2 linked regions of the Rhodopseudomonas sp. BAL398 genome follow. The protein of the gene in region 2 interacts with the protein of the main gene of each other region in a pairwise test. Links are inferred from orthologs where the notes say so. Each region holds a gene or a part of one and is shown on either strand. Other genes may lie near its edges.

Region 1 (3,373 bases), 3.6 Mb from region 2 along the record:
CCGCGCTCGACCTCATGCGCGATGCCACCGTCGCCCGGCTGCATCGTGAAGACGCGGATTTTGCCTTTCACCTGGCGATCGCACAGGCGACCAACAATCACTACTACGTCTCGTCGATGACCGCGCTGAAGGACCACATCCATGTGGGCATGAAATTCCACGGCAATTCGGTCTCCGGGGCGCAGAGCAGGCTGGAGAACGTCTTCGCCGAGCACGGCGGCATCTTCGAAGCGATCCGCGCCCGCGATGTCGAACGCGCCCGCGCATTGATGCGCAGCCACCTCGAAGGCTCGCGCGACCGCGTGTTCGAAGGTCGCATGCTCGATTTGTCGCTGTGAGGCCGCCACGCGCACCGGGCTGCGCGCGAAAGACCGCAGCAGCGCTGGCAGGCCGGGCGCCGGCGGTTTTGCGCCTCGCAATTTGCACCTCTCGCGGCCCTTCCCGGGCGTCGTTTCGGAGCGCAAATCGACCGATTTCGCGGGCCCCGAAAAGGCCCCTCGGACGACTTGAAAAACAGGATAAAAACCCCAATTATTCAAAGGCTTGTTAGGTGCGACTTTGCACTAGGCGCAAGCCGTCTTTCATGGCACAAACCAAGCTGTTCGACCGCGTTTCCTACGCCGTTGATTCGCGCATTTTCGAAGGCCACTCATGACAGAACCCGCCCGGCTGCCGACCGCCGAAATCGAAACCTCGGTTCCTCCGATCGAATATGGCGCGGAATCGATCCGGGTGCTGAAAGGCCTCGACGCCGTGCGCAAACGGCCGGGCATGTATATCGGCGACACCGATGACGGCTCCGGCCTGCACCACATGGTCTACGAGGTCGTCGACAACGCCATCGACGAGGCGCTGGCCGGTCACGCCTCCGCGGTCGAAGTGGTGCTCAACGCCGACGGCTCGGTCACGGTGCGCGACGACGGCCGCGGCATTCCGGTCGACATCCACAAGGGCGAAGGCATCTCCGCGGCCGAGGTCATCATGACCCAGCTGCACGCCGGCGGAAAATTCGACCAGAACTCCTACAAGGTCTCCGGCGGCCTGCATGGCGTCGGCGTCTCGGTGGTCAACGCGCTATCGAGCAAGCTCGAACTGCGGGTCTGGCGCAACGGCAAGGAACACTTCGTCGAATTCGCCCATGGCGACGTGGTGGCGCCGCTGGTGGTGGTCGGCGATGCCAATGGCAAGCGCGGCACCGAGGTGACCTTCCTGGCCTCGCCCGAGACATTCACCCACATCGAATATGATTTCGCCACGCTGGAGCATCGCCTGCGCGAGCTCGCCTTCCTCAATTCCGGCGTCAACATCGTGCTGTCCGACCTGCGTCACCCGGTCGAGAAGCGCGAGCAGATGATGTATGAGGGCGGCGTCGAGGAATTCGTTAAATATCTCGACCGCAACAAGAAGGCGATGGTGCCTTCGCCGATCGTCATCAATGCCGAGCTGAACGGCATCGGCGTCGAGGCGGCGCTGTGGTGGAACGACAGCTACCACGAGAACGTACTGTGCTTCACCAACAACATCCCGCAGCGCGACGGCGGCACGCATCTGGCGGGCTTTCGCGGCGCGCTGACGCGCCAGGTCAACGGCTATGCCGACGCCATCGCCAAGCGTGAAAAGATCGCGCTGACCGGCGACGATTGCCGCGAGGGCCTGACCGCGGTGCTCTCGGTCAAGGTGCCGGATCCGAAATTCTCCTCGCAGACCAAGGACAAATTGGTGTCCTCGGAAGTCCGCCCGGTGGTCGAGAACGTGCTCAACGAAGCACTCGCCGCCTGGTTCGAGGAACACCCCTCCGAGGCCAAGGTGATCGTCGGCAAGGTGGTCGAGGCCGCCTCGGCGCGCGAGGCGGCGCGCAAGGCGCGCGAGCTGACGCGGCGCAAGGGCGCGCTCGACATCGCCTCGCTGCCGGGCAAACTCGCCGACTGTCAGGAGCGCGATCCGGCCAAATCCGAATTGTTCATCGTCGAGGGAGACTCGGCAGGCGGCAGCGCCAAGCAGGGCCGCAACCGCGAATTCCAGGCGGTGCTGCCGCTGCGCGGCAAGATCCTCAATGTCGAACGCGCCCGCTTCGACAAGATGCTGGGCTCCGAGCAGATCGGCACGCTGATCACCGCGCTCGGCACCGGGATCGGCCGCGACGATTTCGACATCGCCAAGCTGCGCTACCACAAGATCATCCTGATGACCGACGCCGACGTCGACGGCGCGCATATCCGCACCCTGCTGTTGACGTTCTTCTTCAGGCAGATGCCGACCCTGATCGAGGGCGGCTATCTCTATATCGCGCAGCCGCCGCTCTATAAGGTGACGCGCGGCAAGTCCGAGCAATATCTCAAGGACGAGCGCGCGCTGGAAGACTATCTCATCGAAACCGGCCTCGACGACTGCGTGTTCAAGCTCGCCACCGGCGAGGACCGCACCGGCCGCGACCTGTTGGCGCTGGTGGAAGACGCCCGCGTGATCCGCGGCACGCTGCACAATCTGCACAGCCGCTACAATCGCAAGGTGATCGAACAGGCGGCGATCGCCGGCGTGATGAATCCGCGCGTCACCGGCGACCTCGCCACCGCCAACGCCGCTGCCGATTACATCGCCAAGAGGCTCGACGCGCTGGCCGACGAGGTCGAGCGCGGCTGGGTCGGCCGCTTCACCGAGGGCGAAGGGTTTACCTTCGAACGCACCATCCGCGGCGTCAAGGACGTGGCGATGATCGACGACGCGCTGCTCGGCTCGGTCGACGCGCGCAAGCTCGACGAATATGCGGCGCGGCTGCAAGAGGCCTATCCGCGCCCCGGCACGCTGCGCCGCAAGGATACCGAGACGCCGATCCACGGCCCCGTCAGCCTGTTTGAGGCGGTCACCGAGGCCGGGCGCAAGGGCGTGGCGCTGCAACGCTACAAAGGCCTCGGCGAGATGAATCCGGAGCAGCTGTGGCACACCACGCTCGACACCAATGCGCGCTCGCTGATGCAGGTAAAAGTCCGCGAGGTCGACGAGGCCGACGACATCTTCACCAAGCTGATGGGCGACGTCGTCGAACCGCGCCGCGAATTCATCCAGGAGAATTCGCTGGAAGCCAATGTGGATGTGTAACCAAGTGGATGTGTGACCGGCGGCTTCGTTGCCGCCGATCACGTGTTTCAGGTCAATCCTTCAGCGATGCCATGTCGATGACGAAGCGGTAGCGCACATCGTTCTTCAGCAGGCGCTCATAGGCCTCGTTGATATCCTGGATCCGGATCATTTCGACGTCGCTGACGATGCCGTGCTCGGCGCAGAAATCGATCATCTCCTGGGTCTCCGGCATGCCGCCGATCGCCGAGCCCGCTAGGCTTCGGCGGCCAAGAATCAGATTGCCGCCGACCACCGG
Region 2 (3,678 bases):
GGCCGTATCCTTGCCTCGGTGTCAATCCCAAATATTCCTACCGCGGCGACCGCAATAAATGCCGCCATACCACCAAAAATTAGTGCGGCTTCGCGCGGATGACTTTGGCTCCATCTTGCGAGCCACTGGAATGTGCCGCGCTGGGTTGTAGAATCCGTTCCGTCCCCGAGATCAGCCATATTCGCTCCCCCGCTCTACTCAGGGTAGCAAGGTTTCCGCTCTCAAGCAAATCACCTTGCCTAGAGATCGAGCAATCGAACGCAGCGTTGCATCGGCCGAGAAGGATCCTCCATCGGCGGCGGATCAGCCGCCGTTGCCGCTGTCAGTGTCCTCGCCGATATGTTCGACCGACACCACATGCTCGTCGTCGGCGGTGTCGAACACGGTCACGCCCTGGGTCGAGCGGCCGACGATGCGGATGCCGGCGACCGGGCAGCGGATCAGTTGGCCCTTGTCGGTCACCAGCATGATCTGGTCGTGGTCGTCGACCGGGAACGAGGCCACCAGCTTGCCGTTGCGGCTGTTGACCGCCATCGCCACGATGCCTTTGCCGCCGCGGCCGGTGGTGCGGTACTCGAACGACGAGGTTCGCTTGCCGTAACCGTTTTCGCTGAGTGTCAGCACGAACTGCTCGTTGGCCGACATCTCGGCGTAACGTTCCGGAGCCAGCGAATCCAACGCGCCCACCTCCTCCCCCTCAGCCTCGGCGGCCAATTCGGCGATCGCGGCCTCGTCACCATTGGGGGCGGCGTCTTCGCCGGTGGCGGCGCGACGAATGGCACCGGACTGTTTCAGATACAGCGCGCGCTCGGCCGGCGCCGCATCGAAATGGCGCAGAATGGTCAGCGAGATCACCTGGTCGCCGCTCGCCAGCGACATGCCGCGCACGCCCATCGAGGCGCGGCTCTGGAACACGCGGACCTCATTGACCGCAAAGCGGATGCACTGGCCGCCAGCGGCGGTCAGCAGCACGTCGTCGCGATCGGTGCAGATCTGCACGTCGACGATCGATTCGCCGACATCGAGCTTCATGGCGATGATGCCGGAGCGGCGCACATCGACGAAGTCCGACAATTTGTTGCGCCGCACGGTGCCGCGGGTGGTGGCGAACATCACGTCGAGCTCGGCCCAGGAGGATTCATCCTCGGGCAGCGGCATGATGGTGGTGATGCCCTCGCCCTGCTCCAGCGGCAGGATATTGATCAGCGCCTTGCCGCGGCCGTTCGGCGGCGCGATCGGCAGCCGCCAGACCTTTTCCTTGTAGACCTGGCCGCGCGACGAGAAGAACAGCACCGGCGTATGGGTCGAGGCCACGAACAGCCGGCTGACGAAATCCTCTTCGCGGGTCGCCATGCCGGAGCGGCCCTTGCCGCCGCGACGCTGCGCCCGATAGGTCGACAGCGGCACCCGCTTGACGTAGCCGGCATGCGACACGGTCACCACCATGTCCTCGCGCTGGATCAGGTCCTCGTCCTCGACCTCGCCCTCCTGCTCGATGATCGTGGTCTTGCGCGGCGTGGCGAATTCAGCCTTCACCGCCGTCAGCTCGTCCTTGATGATGCTCTGGACCCGCGCGCGCGAGCGCAGGATCTCAAGATAATCGGCGATCTCGAGCGCCAGCTTGTCGAGCTCTTCGGAAATTTCCTCGCGGCCCAACGCCGTCAGGCGCGCCAGCCGCAGATCCAGAATCGCCTTGGCCTGCTCGAACGACAGCCGCGCGGTGCCGTCGTCGGCCAGCCGATGCCGCGGATCATCGATCAGCATGATCATCGTGGCGACGTCCTTGGCCGGCCAGTCGCGCGCCATCAATATGTCGCGCGCCGTGGCCGGATCCGGTGAAGTCCGAATCACCCTGATGACTTCGTCGATATTGGCGACCGCGATCGCCAGACCGACCAGGATGTGGGCGCGGTCGCGGGCCTTGTTGAGCAGGAACTTGGTGCGCCTGGTGACGACCTGCTCGCGGAAGGCGATGAACACCGTCAGCAGGTCCTTGAGATTCATCACCCGCGGACGGCCGCCGTCGAGCGCCACCACATTGGCGCTGAAATTGGTCTGCAGCGGCGTGAAGCGGTACAGCTGGTTCAGCACCACTTCGGGCACCGCGTCGCGCTTCATCTCGATGACGACGCGAAAGCCGTCGCGATCGGATTCGTCGCGCAGATCGGAGATGCCCTCGATCTTCTTCTCGCGCACCAGTTCGGCGATCCGCTCGACCATGGTGGCCTTGTTCACCTGATAGGGAATTTCCGAGATGATGATGGCCTCGCGCTCCTTGCGCGCCGGCTCGATCGTCACCTTGCCGCGCATCACGATCGAGCCGCGGCCAAGCTGATAGGCGGCGCGAATCCCGGCGCGGCCCAGAATGATGCCGCCGGTGGGGAAATCCGGGCCCGGAATGATGTTGATCAGGTCGTCGATGGTCAGCGCCGGATCGTCGATCAGCGCGACGCAGGCGTCGATCACCTCGCCGAGATTATGCGGCGGGATGTTGGTCGCCATGCCGACCGCGATGCCGCCGGCGCCGTTGACCAACAGGTTCGGAAATTTCGCCGGCAGCACGCGGGGTTCGCGGAACGAGCCGTCGTAATTGTCCTGGTAATCGACGGTGTCCTTGTCGATGTCGTCGAGCAGGCCCTGCGCGATCTTGGTCAGGCGCGACTCGGTGTAACGCATCGCGGCGGCAGAATCACCGTCGACCGACCCGAAATTGCCCTGACCGTCGATCAGCGGCACGCGCATCGAGAATTCCTGCGCCATCCGCACCATCGCGTCATAGACCGACTGGTCGCCATGCGGATGATACTTACCGATGACGTCGCCGACGGTGCGCGCCGATTTGCGATAGGGCTTATTCCATTCGAAGCCGTTTTCGTACATCGCGAACAGAATCCGGCGATGCACCGGCTTCAAACCGTCGCGCGCATCCGGCAGCGCACGGGCCACGATCACGCTCATGGCGTAATCGAGATACGAGCGCTTCATCTCGTCGAGGATCGAAATCGGGCGGATATCCGAAGGCGCCGGCGGCTCCCCGGGCTTGTTATCGTCGGTGTCGGACAATGGTGATTTCCGGTGAGAATCTGATCGGCGATTTATAGCCGATCCGGCGTCTGCAAACCACCTTTAACTGGCCCGGCCGGCGGGTTTTTCCCTTCGTTTTTCCAATTACTTAGGCGGCGCACCCGACCTCCTCGAACGGGTCATTCCGGGGCGCGAGGCAGCAGGCCGAATGAACCCGGAATGATGCCGTTCTGGATTGCGAACGCAGCAAAGGCGCAGGCGCTCAGTGCTCGTCCGGATGCGGGGTGGCGCCGAACCGGTTCACGACGATGTCGCGCTTGGTCTCGTCGACCCGCACCGTCATCTCGAACCGGCCCTCATGCAGGTCCTTGCGCAGCACCTCGGCATTGCGATGCAGCCAGCTGATGCCGGCGCCATCGGCGGCGTCGATCGACAGGTCGAGCGCGATCCGGCTCAGGGCCAGCCGCTGCTCGATCGCCGCCAGCAGCTCGTCGATGCCCTCGCCGGTCACCGCCGACACCATGAAGCACGGATGCTCGGCCGGGCGCCTGGCGGCGATGTTGCTGAGATTCTCGCGCTGCTCCGGTTCGAAGCGGTCGATCTTGTTCCAGACCTCGAGGATCCGCCCGCCCGCTTCGGGATCGATCCCGAGCT

The links.
Region 1: the proteins of gyrA (region 2) and gyrB interact in binary tests that used the Escherichia coli proteins (3 or more experiments, as listed by UniProt). The link is inferred for Rhodopseudomonas sp. BAL398 from one-to-one orthologs.

The regions. Positions count from the first base shown.
Region 1 is NZ_CP133111.1:4,660,767-4,664,139, reverse strand. What follows is about bases 319-3,373. They hold gyrB (DNA topoisomerase (ATP-hydrolyzing) subunit B), read left to right. Parts: upstream 319-651; coding sequence 652-3,096; downstream 3,097-3,373. Other genes in these bases: RBJ75_RS21975 (NAD(P)-dependent alcohol dehydrogenase), read right to left, coding at 3,149-3,373; RBJ75_RS21985 (FadR/GntR family transcriptional regulator), read left to right, coding at 319-338. Also shown: more of RBJ75_RS21985, read left to right, coding at 1-318. UniProt on the Escherichia coli protein: DNA gyrase negatively supercoils closed circular double-stranded DNA in an ATP-dependent manner to maintain chromosomes in an underwound state.
Region 2 is NZ_CP133111.1:1,015,119-1,018,796, reverse strand. The notes cover bases 104-3,463. They hold gyrA (DNA gyrase subunit A), read right to left. Parts: upstream 3,064-3,463; coding sequence 304-3,063; downstream 104-303. Other genes in these bases: hflX (GTPase HflX), read right to left, coding at 3,287-3,463; RBJ75_RS04765 (hypothetical protein), read right to left, coding at 104-179. Also shown: more of RBJ75_RS04765, read right to left, coding at 1-103; more of hflX, read right to left, coding at 3,464-3,678. UniProt on the Escherichia coli protein: A type II topoisomerase that negatively supercoils closed circular double-stranded (ds) DNA in an ATP-dependent manner to maintain chromosomes in an underwound state.